2 regions of the Shewanella algidipiscicola genome follow, and region 1 is predicted to be linked to the other one. Evidence: riboswitches for the same ligand, from Rfam matches in the RefSeq annotation. Region 1 holds a riboswitch; the other holds the start of a gene.
The links. Region 1 has a riboswitch for cobalamin ahead of DN599_RS10130 (TonB-dependent receptor). Riboswitches for the same ligand answer to the same signal wherever they lie in the genome.
Positions count from the first base shown of each region.

Region 2: it holds a riboswitch for cobalamin, as region 1 does, so the genes downstream of both, DN599_RS09085 (ABC transporter ATP-binding protein) here and DN599_RS10130 (TonB-dependent receptor) in region 1, are expected to answer to the same signal.

Region 1 is NZ_OXJV01000012.1:599,394-607,883, forward strand. Features, by position in the region: gene DN599_RS10115 (acyl-CoA dehydrogenase) at 1-91, shown strand, start outside; gene DN599_RS10120 (CLCA_X family protein) at 198-977, shown strand; gene DN599_RS10125 (cation:dicarboxylate symporter family transporter) at 987-3,155, opposite strand; cobalamin riboswitch at 3,509-3,721, shown strand; gene DN599_RS10130 (TonB-dependent receptor) at 3,819-5,792, shown strand; gene DN599_RS10135 (GDSL-type esterase/lipase family protein) at 6,010-6,621, shown strand; gene DN599_RS10140 (HDOD domain-containing protein) at 7,038-7,766, shown strand; gene DN599_RS10145 (LysR family transcriptional regulator) at 7,877-8,490, opposite strand, start outside.
Region 2 is NZ_OXJV01000012.1:360,930-369,419, reverse strand. Features, by position in the region: gene DN599_RS09090 (FecCD family ABC transporter permease) at 1-148, opposite strand, end outside; gene DN599_RS09085 (ABC transporter ATP-binding protein) at 148-942, opposite strand; cobalamin riboswitch at 1,096-1,266, opposite strand; gene DN599_RS09080 (histidine phosphatase family protein) at 1,420-2,025, opposite strand; gene metH (methionine synthase) at 2,355-6,077, shown strand; gene DN599_RS09070 (sll1863 family stress response protein) at 6,313-6,795, opposite strand; gene DN599_RS09065 (sll1863 family stress response protein) at 6,849-7,136, opposite strand; gene DN599_RS09060 (NAD-dependent succinate-semialdehyde dehydrogenase) at 7,756-8,490, opposite strand, start outside.

The DNA of each region.
Region 1 (8,490 bases):
CCTCAAGCGTGAGCGTGCGATCCGTGTCGATGAGTTTGATTTCAACATGAACCTAGTCGATGACAGAGTCGAGTTAAAATTGGCAAATTAATGGCTTGTTATAAGCTGTCATGCCATTAATACCAAGCCGCCACTAGGGCGGCTTTTTACTGGGCGCTATCGCTGTTACAATTTGATTTTTATTTGAAGGATATTCAGTGTTAAGCCGTAAAGCCTATCGAAGGCGAGGGCCCGATTACCGCGGTGGTGAACAGGTCAGCTTTAATGACATTAAAGAGGTCTTTGGTCTTAATCATATTTGCCTTGGCAGTTGGGTAGAGGCCGACGAAAAGCATAAGGCGGCTAACTTGATCTTTGATGCCTTTGCCGATCTGGCCTTCATGCTCAAGCTGCCGCCTAACGCAATGGGGCTGCGCCAAAGCCTTAACTTAGCCTTTGGCACTGGTGGTCAAATGGGCGTTCAAGCCCATTATATGCCAGCTCACCGAGAGTTAGCGCTGGCAAAAAATGCTGGTGCGGGGGCGCTTGCCCATGAGTTTTGGCATGCCTTTGACCATTATATTGCGCCGAAAGCCTATCGGGTGCGTACCGCTGGTATCGCCTTTGCCAGTAGTTGTTGGCTGGCCGATGTCGAGCCGATTAACCATCCGCTAAATCAGCGCTTAGCCTGTGTATTTCAAACCTGTTTATTAAGTGCCGATGGCCAAGACAGCCACGACTTTGTGACCCGTGCCGTTGCCTTAGATAAACAGTATCAGCGCTACTATTTTGCTAAGCCAACCGAGTTGATGGCGCGGGCCTTTGAAGCCTGTATTGAGAGCCATCCAGAGGTCGATAACCCCTACTTAGTCGATGAAACCTTAAATTCAGATCTCGCGAACGCCGGTGGCTATCCTGATTTGGTGCACCGCGAGCAGATTTTTCAGCAACTACTTAACTATTTTGAACCTCTAGGCGAAGCATTAGCGCGCCAATAAGGCCGTTAATTACTCCACCCAATGTAAAACATCACGAATGATAGACCAGCGCGGTTTATCTTCTGTGGCGCCTTGGCCTAGCATCCAATAGTTATACAGCCGCTGCTGGTGGCCATCGACTTTGCGTAGCTTCTGCCAGTTATTGACGTAATTGAGTAGCGATTGATTGTCTTGGGCGACCGCATAAGCCACCGGGTATTGCACCTTACTTTCGAGCAAGGCAATGCCGTAACCGGGGAAGAATAAGGTCCAAGCCGATCCCGCTTCGGCGCTGATCACTACCGCATCATAGTTATCGGCTTTCTGCCTAAAAAAGGTTTTATAACCGTCGATTTTAACAAAGGTGAGGTTGGGGTAGTTGGCCTTGGCTTCTTCGATAATGTCACTGTGCTCTACATAGGCGATGGTGGTATTTTGCAGCGCTAAAATCGATTGTTTGCGTTTAAAACTGTTGACCTTATGGTCTTTGGTGGCGATAGCTAAATTTAATTTGAGCACAGGGTCAACATAACTCAGCTCATCCATTTGGTTAATATCCATGGCTAAGCCTGACATGGCAATATCGAAAAACCCCGCCTTGAGTGACTCGGCCAAGTGATCTTTATGAAAAGGAATAAACTCCACTTTTACCCCTAAGTCTTCGGCGAGTTTACTGGCCATTGCGCTGTCAAACCCCACTAGTTGGGCGGCATTATTATAGTAGCTAAAAGGCACATTACTGGGGATGTAACCCACCTTTAATACTCCGCGTTGGCGGATAGTTTGCACATTGGCGATTGGGGCGCTTGGTGTTTTGCCAAGGATAGGAAACTGTTTTTTTACGGTAGTTGGCACTTTATCGGCCACCTGCATATTGGCAATTACGCCGCTGGTGACATCAGGGCTGTGGATCAACATGCCCATTCCCACTCGGCTCACCACTAAGGTCAAGGCGACTCCTACGACGACGCCAATACTTAATTTCAGCAGTTGTGGTGGGCGCAGCTTTAAACGCCGCTCAAACAGGGATACCGTGAGTAGCGTTAAGGCAAATAGATACATTACGGCGGCTATTGAGTTAAACTTTCCAGTAATAAAGCCTGACATAACAAACAGTTGAAACAGATCTTGTGGCAGATGCAGTAAGTCCAACATAAAGGGGATGGCGACATAGACACTACCAAACAAAGAGAGCAGGCCGCTAATTGACAGCGACGGCAGGTCGCTAATGTCCACCGGAGTGCCGTTAAACCAGCCGGCAAACAGCACAAACAAAATGACCGTCAGTTTACCGATGTTGGGGAAGGTGAAGGCGATGGGCACCAAAATTTCAATTAGGGTTTCGGCGTCATCGCTGAGGCTTTCATGCTCGCGCATGATCTGCTTACATTCGTCGACAATCACAGGGATCACGATAAAAATATTGCCGGTCGCGAATGCGGTGACCACGCTCGATTTCGCGATGCGCAGCGCTTGGGTATAGGTCACCGGGGTGAGTGAGGCGATGATCCACGGCAACAGCCAGAAAGTGAGCAGTAAACAAAGTACAAAATAGCTGATGAGATACACCTGCATACTGGCAAATTCATCGACTCCCATAGTGCCCGCCGCCGAGGCCGACATGGCAAAAATGCCTATCGGCAAGACCCGTACCAGCGCCTGAGTGATCTTAGAGAATATCTCGCTACAGGTATGCATAAAGGTGATGATAAGCCGTTTGTTTTCCCCTTCCATGCCAATGAGCGCCAGCCCCATGGCGATACTGAACACCACCATGGCAGGCACATAGCCTGCCGCCATCGACTCAAACGGGTTGGCCGGAATATACAGCTTAAAGTAATCGATAGGAGTCGTGGGCTCGACAATGCTGGTGCTGAAAAAAGAGGCCGTTTCAACAAAAGGAAATGACAGCGGCATGAGGGCCACCAGCACTAAGCCCATAAGCCACAGCAGCAACATGATGACGCCTGCGCGGCTAAAAATTAAACTGGCAGTGGTGCGCTTAAGTTTGCCGATACCGCCAATGAGAGAGACTAAAATAAAGGGCAGCACTGTCATCTGCATTAACAGAATGACGCTGGTGCCAATATTGCTGAGCCAGCCAACCGACTCGCCAAAGAATAAGCCCACAGCAAAGCCTACAAACATGGCCACTATCATCTGGGTGGAGCTTTGCATCGCGCGCAGTTTTGTTAGCACAGGTTCATTCCATTTGAGTAGTCGATAACGCCCGGCGAAATGACGACAATGACTGGTGATAAATAATCGCTTACTGGTTGTTTATTATAGGGTCTGTAGCAAGGGAGGATAAAGGGTTAACAGTGATTATTGTCAGTATGGTGATTTATTTGTGATGAATTTGTCGTTGGCAATGTCACTGGCCAAGTCGCTCGTGCCGTTTTGCTTAATAGGAACTGCGGTTGGTATGACACTGACTTAGCATGCTTTGTTAGACTTTTATCCGTTTAGACGTCTATAATGCCCGCGGTCTTGACGGCGATGCCGCTTTGTATGGAATAACAGTTGTGCATTGCCGTTTATAGATAACCAAATTCGAGTCAATCTTTTGTGGTGCCCAGTTGCGTCAGTCGCAATGGGATAATCGGGAAGCCTGTGAAAAGCTGGCACTGCCCCCGCAACGGTGAAAGGTGAAAGCTGAGTGCGCTTGCTACAAGCGTTAAAAAAACTCAGTCTTGTCGTATCAACCGCAGTTTGGGTTTATACCTATCCTCAGTCCGGAGACCGGCCCTTAAGGTGATTTTGAGATTTCGGCGGGCAGATCTCGAAATGCGACTACATATCGCTTTAATAGCGTGAAGTCGTGACCTCTTGCCCCGTTTTCCTTTTAGGAGTTAAAGGTAAATGGGTACACAACCTACAGCTATCGCCCTGTTAATTGGCGGTTTATTAAGTTTTTCTGCGTTTTCAGTGACAGCGCAAAATGCCACCTCTGCGCAAATCAATATCGACGATACTATTACCGTTATCGGTCGTAATGTCAGTACCCCTCTCAATATTGCTGCTAACGTCAATGTGATTGATGCCGCCGCGATTGAGATGAGTGGCGCAACGAGTTTAACCGAAGTGTTACGCGGTCAAAGCGGTATACAGATTTCCGATTCAAACACCGGAGCCGTATTTGCTCTGCGGGGCTTTAGTGCTAGCCAAGCGGCGAGTAATACCTTAATTTTGATTGATGGACGTCGACTAAACAATATCGATATCGCCGCTCCAAGCATTAGCGCCATTGCCCTTAATCAAGTTGAGCGTATCGAGATCATGTCTGGGAGTGCGGGCGTGCTATATGGCGATCAGGCGGTGGGTGGTGTGATTAACATCATCACCAAAGCGCCACAGGGCAGTGGTGGCAGCGTGCAGCTGTCAGGGGGCAGTTTTGATACCTATGAAGGTAACGTTGATGTGTCAGGGGCGATAAACGCTAATTGGCGTTTTTATGGTGCGGCCAGTTATAACCAAGGGGATAACTATCGTGACCATAACGCGAATGAAACCTCATCGTTATTAGGGCGCTTGCAGTATCAAGACGACGTGCAGCACTTTTTTGCCGAAAGCAGTTATTATGACAACCGTCGAGAATTGGCTGGCGCATTAACTCTCGAGCAGATTGAACAAGACCCACGCCAATCAGATGCCAGCGCACTAGGTGCCTATGACAGTTATCTGCATGAGATGACCACGGCGCTGCGTTCGGGCTACCAGCGTCAACTCAATCAGCAATGGGAGCTTGGGGCGGATATCAATTATGCCGACACCTTAATCACAGGGCTCAATAACTGGGGCAGTAACCGCCGTGATACGCGCTCACTGCTGGAATTTAACCCTAAGGCGACCGCTAACTTTACTACTGAAAACGGCCCGTTAACCCTAGTGACCGGGCTCGATTTAAGCCGCGGTGAGTCGGTGTTTAGCAGTGGCCGTGAAAACGTGCAAAAGCAGGCCAGTGCCTATGTGCAAGCCACAGTGCCACTGACTCAAAGTGTGAGTTACATTGTGGGTGGTCGTTATGCTGAGGTGACTGACGATCTGCGCGATCCCAGTGCCTATGCTAGCGGCATTGAGCTGGATCAGGATGCCCATGCGTTTGAACTTGGGATTAACTATCGCCCCACGGACGCTCAGCGTTTTTACCTGCGCGCCGACGACAATTTCCGCTTTGCCAAGGTTGATGAGCAAGCTTATACCCCGGCTAATGTGAAGGGGCTTAAGCCGCAAACTGGCCGCTCTTATGAAGCGGGGTGGGACTGGACGCTAGCGCAGCAAACACTGAGAGTGAGTGCCTATCGCCTCGATCTAGAAGATGAAATTGTGTTCGACCCTAGCGCCGACACTCCAACTGGCGGCAGTTTCCCTGGTGCTAACGTGAACGCCGATGCATCACGTCGTTATGGCGTCAGTTTAGATTGGGATTGGCAAGTCATGCAGCAGGTACTGCTGGGGCTAGAATATAACTACATTGATGCCGAATTTACCGATGGCGTTAATGATGGTAAGTCACTCTCTTGGGTGGCGAAGCATTCGGGTCGTGGCTATATCAGTTACGATATCAGTGAACATGTGCAACTGTTTGTTGAAGGTCTGTATACGGGGGAGCGCTTTATCGAGGGCGACAACGCCAATGTTGATCCTAAGCTAGCGGATTACCTGCTCACCAATGTCGCGCTTAACTATACTCGCGGCGCATGGTTAGCCAGCTTGCGAGTCGATAACCTGCTTGATGAAGAGTATGTTAGCGCAGGTTATTACAGTGCATGGGGCAACGGTTATTACTCGGGGACTGGCCGCGCGCTGCGTTTAACCGCGAGCTACCGCTTTTAAGCGGTAATGCGTGCACGCCAAGTGACTTAAAGTAAGATAAAGCCAGTCAGATTTACTGATTGGCTTTTTTTATGGCTGCAATTTTATCGTAAGTGCATGTTAGCGCTAGCATTACCCGTGAGGCCCAGGCTTAACAACTCCTTTAATTGATTCAGCCAGACTTAATCATTACAGGTTAGTCTTGTGAGTGGCAAAGCGATAAACAAGGAGTAAAAAGATGAAATTAAAATGGTTACTCTTGGGCATCGCCATCGTGTTGCTGGCCTGGCTACTGCCTCAAAAGGGCGAGACGTTAGCAACATTACCGCAGCATGGACGTATTTTGGCCTTTGGCGACAGCCTCACCCAAGGCGTAGGCGCCAGTGCCGGAGCCGATTATCCCAGTGTTCTGGCTAACTTAACCGGCCTTGAGGTGGTTAATGCGGGTATTTCTGGCGAAACCAGCGGCGAAGGGGCGCAGCGATTTGCACAGGTGTTAGATGCCACCCAACCTCATTTAGTGTTATTGCTGGAGGGCGGCAACGATTTTTTACGTAATATGAGTGAGCAGCAAGTTGAGCGAAATTTAGCGCAGATGATTGAGCAGGCGCAGCAGCGTGATATTGCCATTGTTTTAATTGCTGTGCCTCAAAAAGGGATTTGGCTGACACCTGCTAGTCTCTACAAGCGTTTAAGCGAGCAATATGGCTTACTGCTTATTGAAGATAAGTTAGCTGAATTACTTAAATCGAGCGAACTGAAATCCGATGCGATTCATCTCAATAATGCCGGTTATCGTCAGTTGGCTGAGCATCTGCATCAACGTTTACAGCAGGCGGGCGCTATTTGAGCGGACGATGTTGAGATTGTAAGTCGTCAATTTTGCTTATTGCTTATTATGATTTCATCTCAAATTTATCATGAGTTTTACTCATAAAAGTTATTTATCGCTATATAGGGAGTCTCTTACACGTCAATACCCTGCAATTAGCGGGATAAAAGCCATTTAAAATGCCTTTTTTATTTTCGATTCGAGATTATTCAATGTGTTAAGTTGTAACGCTTGTTAGTGGTTTGTAATTTCGTGACGCTATTCCGCGCGGCATGATAGGGTTTTATGGCTAACGTACTCAGCATTATCGATTTATTTGCGATAAAGTAGCGTTTTGTGGCAAATCGACTTGACCGCAGCGGGCGTTTTATGGGTAAATTCGACGGTAATAATTGGCGATTTGCCACAACGATTAATCAGGTTAATAACTTCTCATGACAGATCTTGAGCATCAAGTATTCACTCAAGTACGTGCGATTATCGGCAATGAAGAGCAGGTCATTGGTCGCCGTGGTATTCTTATCCCGTTAAAAAAAGCCATTATTGCCGATGGCGATATTCGTAATGTCATTGATATTGTCTCCTCTGACCCAGCATTAGCGGCTCACATGCTGTACCGCAGCAATGCGGCCGCAGCCCCTTGTGCTGATGCTATTAAAAACCGCTCTCTCAAAGATGCTTTGGTTCGTTTAGGCCAAATTAACATTTATCGTTACGCATTTTCTTTCTATCTCAAAGAGCGACTGGATGAGTTGCCTCAGCTGTATAAAAAGTTGGTGACCGGTTACTGGACACTCACCGAAAGCATAGCTGTAGAATCGGTCGACAGTTTACACCAAATGGAGGGGGTGAATATTGACCCTGATGAAGTGCAAACCTTGGCGCTGTTTAGTGTGTTTGGCGAAATTGTCGCCTTAACTGCCTTTGCCTATTTAAACGCTGAATCGGAACAGTCTCTACCCCTGTCTATCATTAAATCGATCATTGATAACCATAAACAGACCCTCACCCTCGATGCTTTTGAGGCACTCGACTTAGATGAGGAATTACGTCAAGAGTTTATGATAGCGCATAACTTACGTCAGACACGTAATACTGACTCACCTGGTCTGATTCTACGCCGAGTATTAGCGATGCGTAATCAGCTGCTTAAACCGCTTTAACCCTCGATGCGCGCAGCGCAAGTAAGCCTAAAACCTGTTTTGAGTGTGATAACAAAACAGGTTTTGCTGTTTATCTAAATGAGTATTCTCTCTGCTCTATTTTCTCAGCGTTAATTGAGAATATCCTGTTTCGCCATGCCCTCGCTTGCCACTAACTGCAACCAGTGTTGCGCCACTCGAGTTTTGCTACTGCTGCGGCGATAGGCCCCAAATAGCGGGCGTTTTAAGCCGTCGCGGCCTAATGGTAACGCACTAAGTGACAAGCCATGGGCTTGGTTAATCGACCATGTGGGGAGGGCGGAGACGCCATCTTTACAGGCGATGCGTTGCAATAGCATGGAGGTGAGATCGCATCGAATTTGTTTAGCGATAGGTACGCCCGCCGGCTCCATAAAGTGGCGATAAATGTCTAAACGTTCGGGCGGCACTGGGTAGGTGAGCAAGGTTTGCTTGGCTAAATGAGCTGGGCTGACAAAAGGCTGCGTTGCTAGGGGATGATCGGCGGCGCAAATTAGTTTTACTTCAAAATCAAATAGGTGCTGATAGGTAATATCATGATCTGGAATAGGGTCTGACGTCAGTACCACATCTAATTGCCCCTGCTTGAGTGCCGTTAGCGAATCAAATAGATGCCGGCTCGATAGCTCTAAATTACTGTGGGGAAAGCTGGCATTAAACTCAGTGATAACCGGCATTAACCAGCGAAAACAGCTGTGACATTCAA
Region 2 (8,490 bases), 240 kb from region 1:
CCACATCGACCACTTGGTTAAAGTCGATGTGCGCCGCACCAAAACTGGCGGCTAACAGCGGCGTCATTAGGCTTAATACCCCAAACCCTGTGACCAATAGCAGGCCGCGCCAAAGACGCTCGCTGGCCAATAATCCGGGCGAGCGCATCATGGCGTCTCCCCTTGGGTGACATTATGGTAGCCATAAAAGTAATTAATTTGCGGATTACCGTGTTGGGGGTGCGGGCTCACTTGGCAGCACACCTCAAAGACCTCTGCAATACGCTGCTCGGTCAACACCTCATTGGGGCGGCCTTGGGCAACTGCGTGGCCTTGGTCGAGCAGCAGCAATTGGTCACACAGGGCGCTGGCTAAATTAAGGTCATGGATCGAGATAACCACCGTCATCTCTAAGCTACGCAGTAGCTCTAAGATCTGTATTTGATAACGGATATCTAAATGATTGGTGGGCTCATCGAGGATCAACAACTTGGGCTTTTGCACTATGGCACGGGCGATCAACGCCCGTTGTTTCTCGCCGCCAGAAAGTTGCTCATACCCTTGGTCGGCCAACGCGGTTAAACCTACTGTGGCTAAGGCGCGACGCACCTCGTGCTTGTCTTGGTCGCTGGTGAGCGAAAACGCTCCCTTATGGGGCGTCAGCCCTAACGCCACTAGCTGCGCCGTGGTCATGTCAAAATAGTGCGGCGTGTCTTGCAGCACCACCGCCACTTGCTGGGCAAAGGATCGCGCCGAAAAGTCGCTCACCGCTCGGCCAAATAAAGTGATATCGCCTTGGCTTGGGGTCAAATAACGATATAGACAGCGCAGTAAGGTGGATTTGCCGGCGCCATTAGGGCCGATGATCCCCAGCATTTGACCTTGGGGCAGTTCGACACTGACATCAGCCAAAATGGCGCGCTCGCCCACGCGCCAACTAAGGTGTTGGGCAGATAACGCCATAGGGATTGACGTCACAGGCTCACCATCCAAGCCGCAAAGCAATAGGGTAAAATGTGTTGCGACCGCGTAGGTGTCGACCTGTCGCTGTCAAGCGGGGCTAACGCCCCAAGTCGGTTGTTCATCTTTAGCTCCCTCAAGTCACCCGCTTGAGTCATTAGGCTATAGCATAAGGCAGGTATCCTGACTTGTGGTTGCAGACAAGGCCAATTGCCTTACTCAACACACTCACAGTTGCGGGTACAGTTTGGGCTGATGACCTTAGGTCACTCCCCAATTCCCTATTAAGTTTGAGTTACTCGACCCACGTTAAGTGAGTCGCTGCTCAACACCTTACGCTCGGCGTCATCTGTATGCTAGACACCTAAAATTGTTGGCTATTATGCGGTATTTCCCCTAGGAGGCAAACCACCTTTTGTATTTGCCGCACTGGTTAACGACAAACGCTGATAACTAACGCCCCAACATTGAGCTTAACCATTAACTCCAATGCAAGCGCCAATAGCCTTTACCATCGTTATCGACCAAGTGGCTTAACTTAACCACACTGCCATAATCGAGACTTAACTGGGTATAGAAGCCAACTTCGCCGCGGATCCCCAGCGCCAGCCCCATCAAATGGCGGATAACCCCACCATGGGTGATAAGCAGCAGGGTATTGCCACTGTGCCTATGTAACACTTGCTCGATACAGGTCTCGATACGCTGCTCAAAGGCATCTAGCGGCTCACTGCCTGGCAATGGCGCGCGCCAAGGATCTTGCCAGTAGGCGTTAAGCGCCTCGCTATGCTCAGCGAACAAGGTATCAATCATCTCACCGTCCCAGTCGCCAAAGTCAATCTCCATCAAACCCGCCTCGACATGGCAAGGTAACTGCTTTTTTTTAGCGTAATACTCGGCAAACCCTTGGCAGCGGCTTAGGGGGGAGGTCACCAGCGCATCTATCGTCTCGGGTAATTTAGTCGCACAGGCCAGTTGCATCTGGGCAAATCCCAGCTCACTCAAAGGTAGGTCGCTTCGGCCTCGCAACACATTGCCGCCCTCGCACTGACCATGGCGCATTAAATAAAAAATCGTTTGTGTCATTGGCTTACCTTGATATTTGTCATGCCGTGGCAGCATACGCCGAGACAAGGCGACAATGCAATATGGTTCACACTGCCCCGCGGGCTGCAATTGTGCCAAAATAAACATCACCCACAGGCTAAGCGGCAGCCTATAAGCCACTGGGCTAACGAGGGGGGAAAACTGATACTCTTTTGACTTGCCCTAAGCCTAATAAGTCGCTTACTATAGCAATCACTATAGACGTCTATACGTTTATACATCTAAAAATAATAGCAGGGTGATCACACCCTCGTCGCACTGCATCGGCAGTCGTGAACATGCATCGAGTAGGATATAGGTAGAATTTTATGGCGACCCGACCCCCTGTTACCCCAATAAGACAGATAACAGCGCAGATCAGCGAGCAGCTCGAATCACGTATTTTAATCCTCGACGGTGCCATGGGCACCATGATCCAAGATCATAAGCTTGAGGAAGCCGCCTTTCGCGGCGAGCGTTTTAAAGACTGGCCCTGCGATGTCAAAGGTAATAACGATCTGCTGGTTCTGACTCAGCCAGCCATTATCAAAGATATCCATAAACAGTACCTACTCGCTGGCGCCGATATCATCGAGACCAATACCTTTAACGCCACTCGTATCGCCATGGCCGACTACGAGATGCAAGATCTGTCTGTTGAAATTAACCTTGAAGGCGCGCGTCTTGCCCGCGCCGCGGCCGATGAAGTCAGCGCAGAAACGGGGCGTGCGTGTTATGTTGCCGGGGTACTAGGCCCCACCAACCGCACCTGCTCGATTAGCCCAGATGTTAACGATCCCGGTTACCGTAATGTCAGCTTCGATGAGCTGGTCGATGCCTATATTGAGTCGATTGAGGCGCTGCTTGAAGGCGGCGCCGATATCATCATGGTGGAAACCATCTTCGATACCCTCAACGCCAAAGCCGCGTTGTTTGCTATAGAAACGGTATTTGAACAGCTTGCGCTGCGCGTGCCCATCATGATCTCAGGCACCATCACCGATGCCTCGGGCCGCACCCTCACAGGGCAAACCACCGAAGCTTTTTACAACTCGCTGCGCCACGTTAAGCCACTGTCGATTGGCCTTAACTGCGCCCTTGGCCCGCAAGAGCTGCGCCCCTACGTGCAAGAGTTGTCAAAAATTGCCGAATGTTATGTGTCGGCGCACCCCAATGCGGGGCTGCCTAATGAGTTTGGTGGCTATGATGAAAGCCCCGAAGAGATGGCAAGCGTTATTGGTGAGTGGGCCCAAGAGGGCTTTTTAAACATTATTGGCGGCTGCTGTGGTAGTACACCGGCCCATATTAGCGCCATTCGCGAGGCGGTTATCTCCCATGCGCCGCGAGCGCTGCCCGACATCCCAGTGGCTTGCCGCTTGTCGGGGCTTGAGCCACTGACCATAGATGCCAACTCGCTGTTTGTGAACGTGGGCGAGCGCACCAATGTCACCGGCTCGGCTGCCTTTTTACGGCTGATCAAAAATGGCGAATATGAAACCGCCCTCAGCGTCGCCCGTGAGCAGGTAGAAAACGGCGCCCAGATCATCGACATCAACATGGATGAAGGCATGCTCGACGGCGTCGAGGTGATGCAGAAATTCCTTAAGCTTATCGCCTCTGAGCCCGATATCAGCCGGGTGCCGATTATGATCGACTCCTCTAAATGGGAAGTGATAGAGGCAGGCCTTAAGTGCATTCAAGGCAAAGGCATAGTCAACTCCATCTCGTTGAAAGAGGGCGAAGCGCAATTTATTCACCACGCCAAATTGGTTAAACGTTATGGCGCCGCGGCCATCATCATGGCGTTCGATGAGCAAGGTCAGGCAGACACCAAGGCACGTAAGATCGAGATCTGTACCCGCGCCTATCGGGTGTTAGTCGATAAGGTGGGCTTCCCGCCAGAAGATATTATTTTCGACCCCAACATCTTCGCCATTGCTACCGGTATTGACGAGCATGACAACTACGCTGTCGACTTTATTGAGGCCACGCGTGAGATCAAACGCACCCTACCCCACGCGATGATCTCGGGCGGGGTATCGAACGTGTCGTTCTCATTCCGTGGTAACAACCCGGTGCGTGAGGCGATTCATGCCGTGTTCCTCTATCATGCGATTCAAGCGGGAATGGACATGGGGATCGTCAACGCGGGTCAGCTGGCGATTTATGACGATATCGACAGCGAGTTAAAAGCGCGCGTCGAAGCGGTTGTGCAAAACCTGCCCTGCCCAGTGGCAGATTCAAATAACACCGAGCAACTACTTGAGATCGCCGAGAAGTTTCGCGGTGATGGCAGCCAAGCGGCCAAGAAAGAGGATTTAGAGTGGCGCAGCTGGGAGGTGAGCCAACGCCTTGCCCATGCCCTAGTGAAAGGCATTACCGACTTTATCGATGAAGACACCGAAGAAGCAAGACAGCAGGCGACTCGGCCACTGGATGTGATTGAAGGACCGCTCATGGATGGCATGAACGTGGTCGGCGATCTCTTTGGTTCGGGCAAGATGTTTTTGCCCCAAGTGGTCAAATCGGCGCGAGTAATGAAAAAAGCGGTCGCCTACTTAAACCCCTATATCGAACTGGAAAAAGTCGAAGGTCAGTCTAACGGTAAAATCTTGATGGTCACTGTTAAAGGTGACGTGCACGATATCGGTAAGAACATCGTCGGCGTGGTGCTGGCCTGTAATGGCTATGAGGTGATCGATCTTGGGGTGATGGTCCCCGTTGAGAAGATCGTCGAGGTCGCCAAGGCGGAAAATGTCGATATCATCGGCATGTCAGGCTTAATCACCCCGAGTCTCGATGAGATGGTGCACAACGTTAAAGCCTTCCATAAGGCGGGGCTTACCATTCCGTCGATCATCGGCGGCGCGACCTGCTCGAAAATTCATACCGCGGTTAAAATCGCGCCCCACGCCCCAACAGGCGCCATCTATATTGCCGACGCATCACGCGCCGTGCCTATGGTATCGAAACTTATCAGCAATGAGACGCGTCAAGCCACTATCGATGCCACCTATGATGAATATCAGATGATGCGCGACAAGCGTAACTCACAAGAAAAACGCAAACAGATCATCCCCATTGCCGCCGCGCGCGACAACCGCTGCCAGCACGATTGGGCCAATTACACCCCATTTGTCCCTAATCGACTTGGGCGTCAGGTGTTCGATGACTACCCACTGGAAGACTTAGTCGAGCGTATCGACTGGACCCCGTTTTTCCGCAGCTGGGAACTGCATGGCCATTTCCCGAAAATCTTGGACGACAAGGTGGTCGGTGAAGAAGCCCGTAAGCTATTCGCCGATGGTAAAGCCATGCTTAAGCAGATCATCGACGAAAAATGGCTTACCGCCAAAGCCGTTATCGGCCTGTTCCCCGCCAATACCGTTAACCATGACGACATTGAGCTCTACACCGACGAAACCCGCACCACAGTGGAGATGACGACCCACCACCTGCGGATGCAGATAGAGCGCGTAGGCAACGACAACTTCTGCTTGGCTGATTTTGTCGCCCCCAAAGACTCAGGCGTGGCCGACTACATGGGCGGTTTTGCCGTCACCGCAGGTCATGGAATCGACGAGCATATTGCCCGTTTCGAAGCCAACCACGATGACTACAACGCCATCATGCTCAAATGTTTAGCCGACCGTCTGGCCGAAGCCTTTGCCGAGCGCATGCACGAGCGAGTGCGTAAAGAGTTTTGGGGCTACGCCGCCGATGAAGATCTCGATAACACAGCACTCATTCGCGAAAAATACAAAGGTATCCGCCCAGCACCGGGTTACCCCGCCTGTCCAGATCACACCGAAAAGGGCTTGTTATGGGACCTGCTTAAGCCAGATGAAACCATTGGGCTCAATATTACCGAAAGCTACGCCATGTTCCCCACCGCCGCGGTATCGGGTTGGTACTTCGCCCACCCGCAATCACGCTACTTTGGCGTGACCAATATTGGCCGCGATCAGGTGGAAGATTACGCCGCACGTAAGGGAATGAGTATCGAGGAAACCGAACGTTGGTTAGCACCAGTATTGGATTATGATGTTTAACGGGGAGAGATGTGGAGTCATCACCTTGACTCCTTTGATTACCCAAACTTCGTTTGAACATTAGTACTGTGGCTTCGCCTCACTAACCCATACGGCCTTACGGCCAAGGTAAGTCGCATCTGTTATGGATCGGAAGCCCACTAGAGCCTCAGACGCAAGTCCATCATCTAGATGGATGAAAAACCCACCCCACGAAAAATGGTGGGGTGGGCAAAATAACCTTATTTAGGCCAAGTTATTCTTTAGACTCAAACTCTTTTTCGGCTTCTTCCCAAGACTTCTCCAAATCTTGATAGGCATCAGAGAACCCCTGTTTCATTTCATCCCATGCATCGGCTGAGCTGGATTTCATACTGCCATACCACTGGGCGACCTTATTCTGTTGCTTACGGAGTGCTTTGAGATTTTCACGGGCTTCTTTACGCGCGGCTTCACTCATTGCATCCCAATTTTTATCTGTCTTCGCCTCTAACGCATCGATGTGCTTGTCTAACCTATCAAGGCTCTCTTTGACTTCTTTAACCGCTTGATCTCGTTTATCGGCGCTGTACGCCCCAATCGTTTTGAGCATCTCTTGGGTTTCTTGCTTAATATCTTCAATCGACGTTTTTTCACTCGCCTTGTCATTATCGGTCTGTGCATGACTCATTGGCACATAACTCAGGGGTAAACCCCCCATTACGGCGGCTAATATCAATGCATTAACATATGATTTCATTAGCTATCTCCTTATTATCTTAGTCGAAGTGCAGATAAAATGAACACCTGCGGTTATTTGAATCTCTGCGCCGCTGACTTCAGTGCTCCATCGAGTGAATCCCACGCACTATTGATACCCGCCTTAATATCCTCCCAAGCATCATCACTCGACTCTCGAAGCTCAGTTAATTGATGCGCAACATCCCTTTGCATTGTCCGTAACTCGTCGATTTTTTTATAATACTCTATTTGTACCTCGGCTTCGGCCTTATCTACTTTGGCTTTGAGCTTATCTATATCGGCGCTCCATTCGTTCAATTGAGCCCGTAATTTCTTTTCATATGCTTGTTTCATACTCATAGCGTTCTCCTGTGCAATAAAAAAGTTAACAAACATTTTTAACACTTCATTGTTATCGCTTTAATGCCATTAGCTTATATATGCTCGCGCCTACGACTTAAATTGACTAATTAAAGAACAATAATTAACTTAAAAAAAGTGGCTTCATTTTGTCGTGATAAATTGACTAATATGTTTGATGCTAAATTAACAACGACATCAGAAAACGTTGATTTCTACGCATGACAGAACAGTCGTAAATAATGTGAGTGAAGAGGTAAAAAAAGGGGGCAAAAAATACACTACGCCTCCTTTAAATTCAATGAATGATTAAATCAAGGCTACCGCATAAACGTTTATCACTCAAAAACTGTTCAATAAATACTCATGACCTATACGAATGTTAAGCTGAAAACAGATATTGCTGAGTGCAATTGAGTGTACCTTTATTGTTAAGGTCAATTATGAACACTCATGTACTCAACCTGATGATAAAGCCTAGCCAATACAACTTCGAAATTCAAATGTAGCATTGAGACCACAACTAAGGACTTAACCCCAGCGATCATAATAAAGCCTGACTGAGTATGTCAGTCAGGCTTTTATTCAAATGCTACTTATTCAAATGCTTACTTATACACTAGAAGGGCGCGTTAATGTCGACCACGTTGATGAGTTTATGGTTTACAAACTCTTTTAAACCTAAGTCAATTAACTCGCGTCCATAGCCTGAGCGGCGCACACCACCGAAAGGCAGATCCGCCTTAACCATAGTAGGATGATTAACAAACATCATGCCAGTTGAAACCTGCTTAGCCACCCCCAACCCACGTTGGTTATCTGCAGTAAATACCGAACCACCAAGGCCATAAGGGGAATCATTAGCGATAGCAATGGCGTGCTGCTCATCCCTGGCCTTGAAAATGGTCGATACTGGGCCGAAAAACTCCCAATAATAAGCGGGATTATCTGGCGTCACATTGGTCAATATCGTTGGTTGTACAAAGGCACCTTGCTCTGGTACTTTAGTGCCAACTTCAACGGCTGTTGCACCATATTTCACCGCATCACGGATCTTCTGCTTCACTTCATCCGCAGCACCTTGAGACGATAAAGGTGCTAATGTTGTGGTCGGATCCATAGGGTCGCCAGCCTTAAGTGCCTCGACCCCCTTAATATAACCTTGCATAAACGTATCGTAGATCGCATCAACCAAGATCATCCGTTTTGACGACACACAAACCTGACCGGCGTTCCAGTGACGGCCGAATACGGCCCAGTCGATAGTTTTAGGCAGTTCGGCATCTTCGAGGACAATAAAGGCATCGGATCCGCCCAATTCTAGCGTCGATTTTTTCAGTGCTTTACCCGCCTG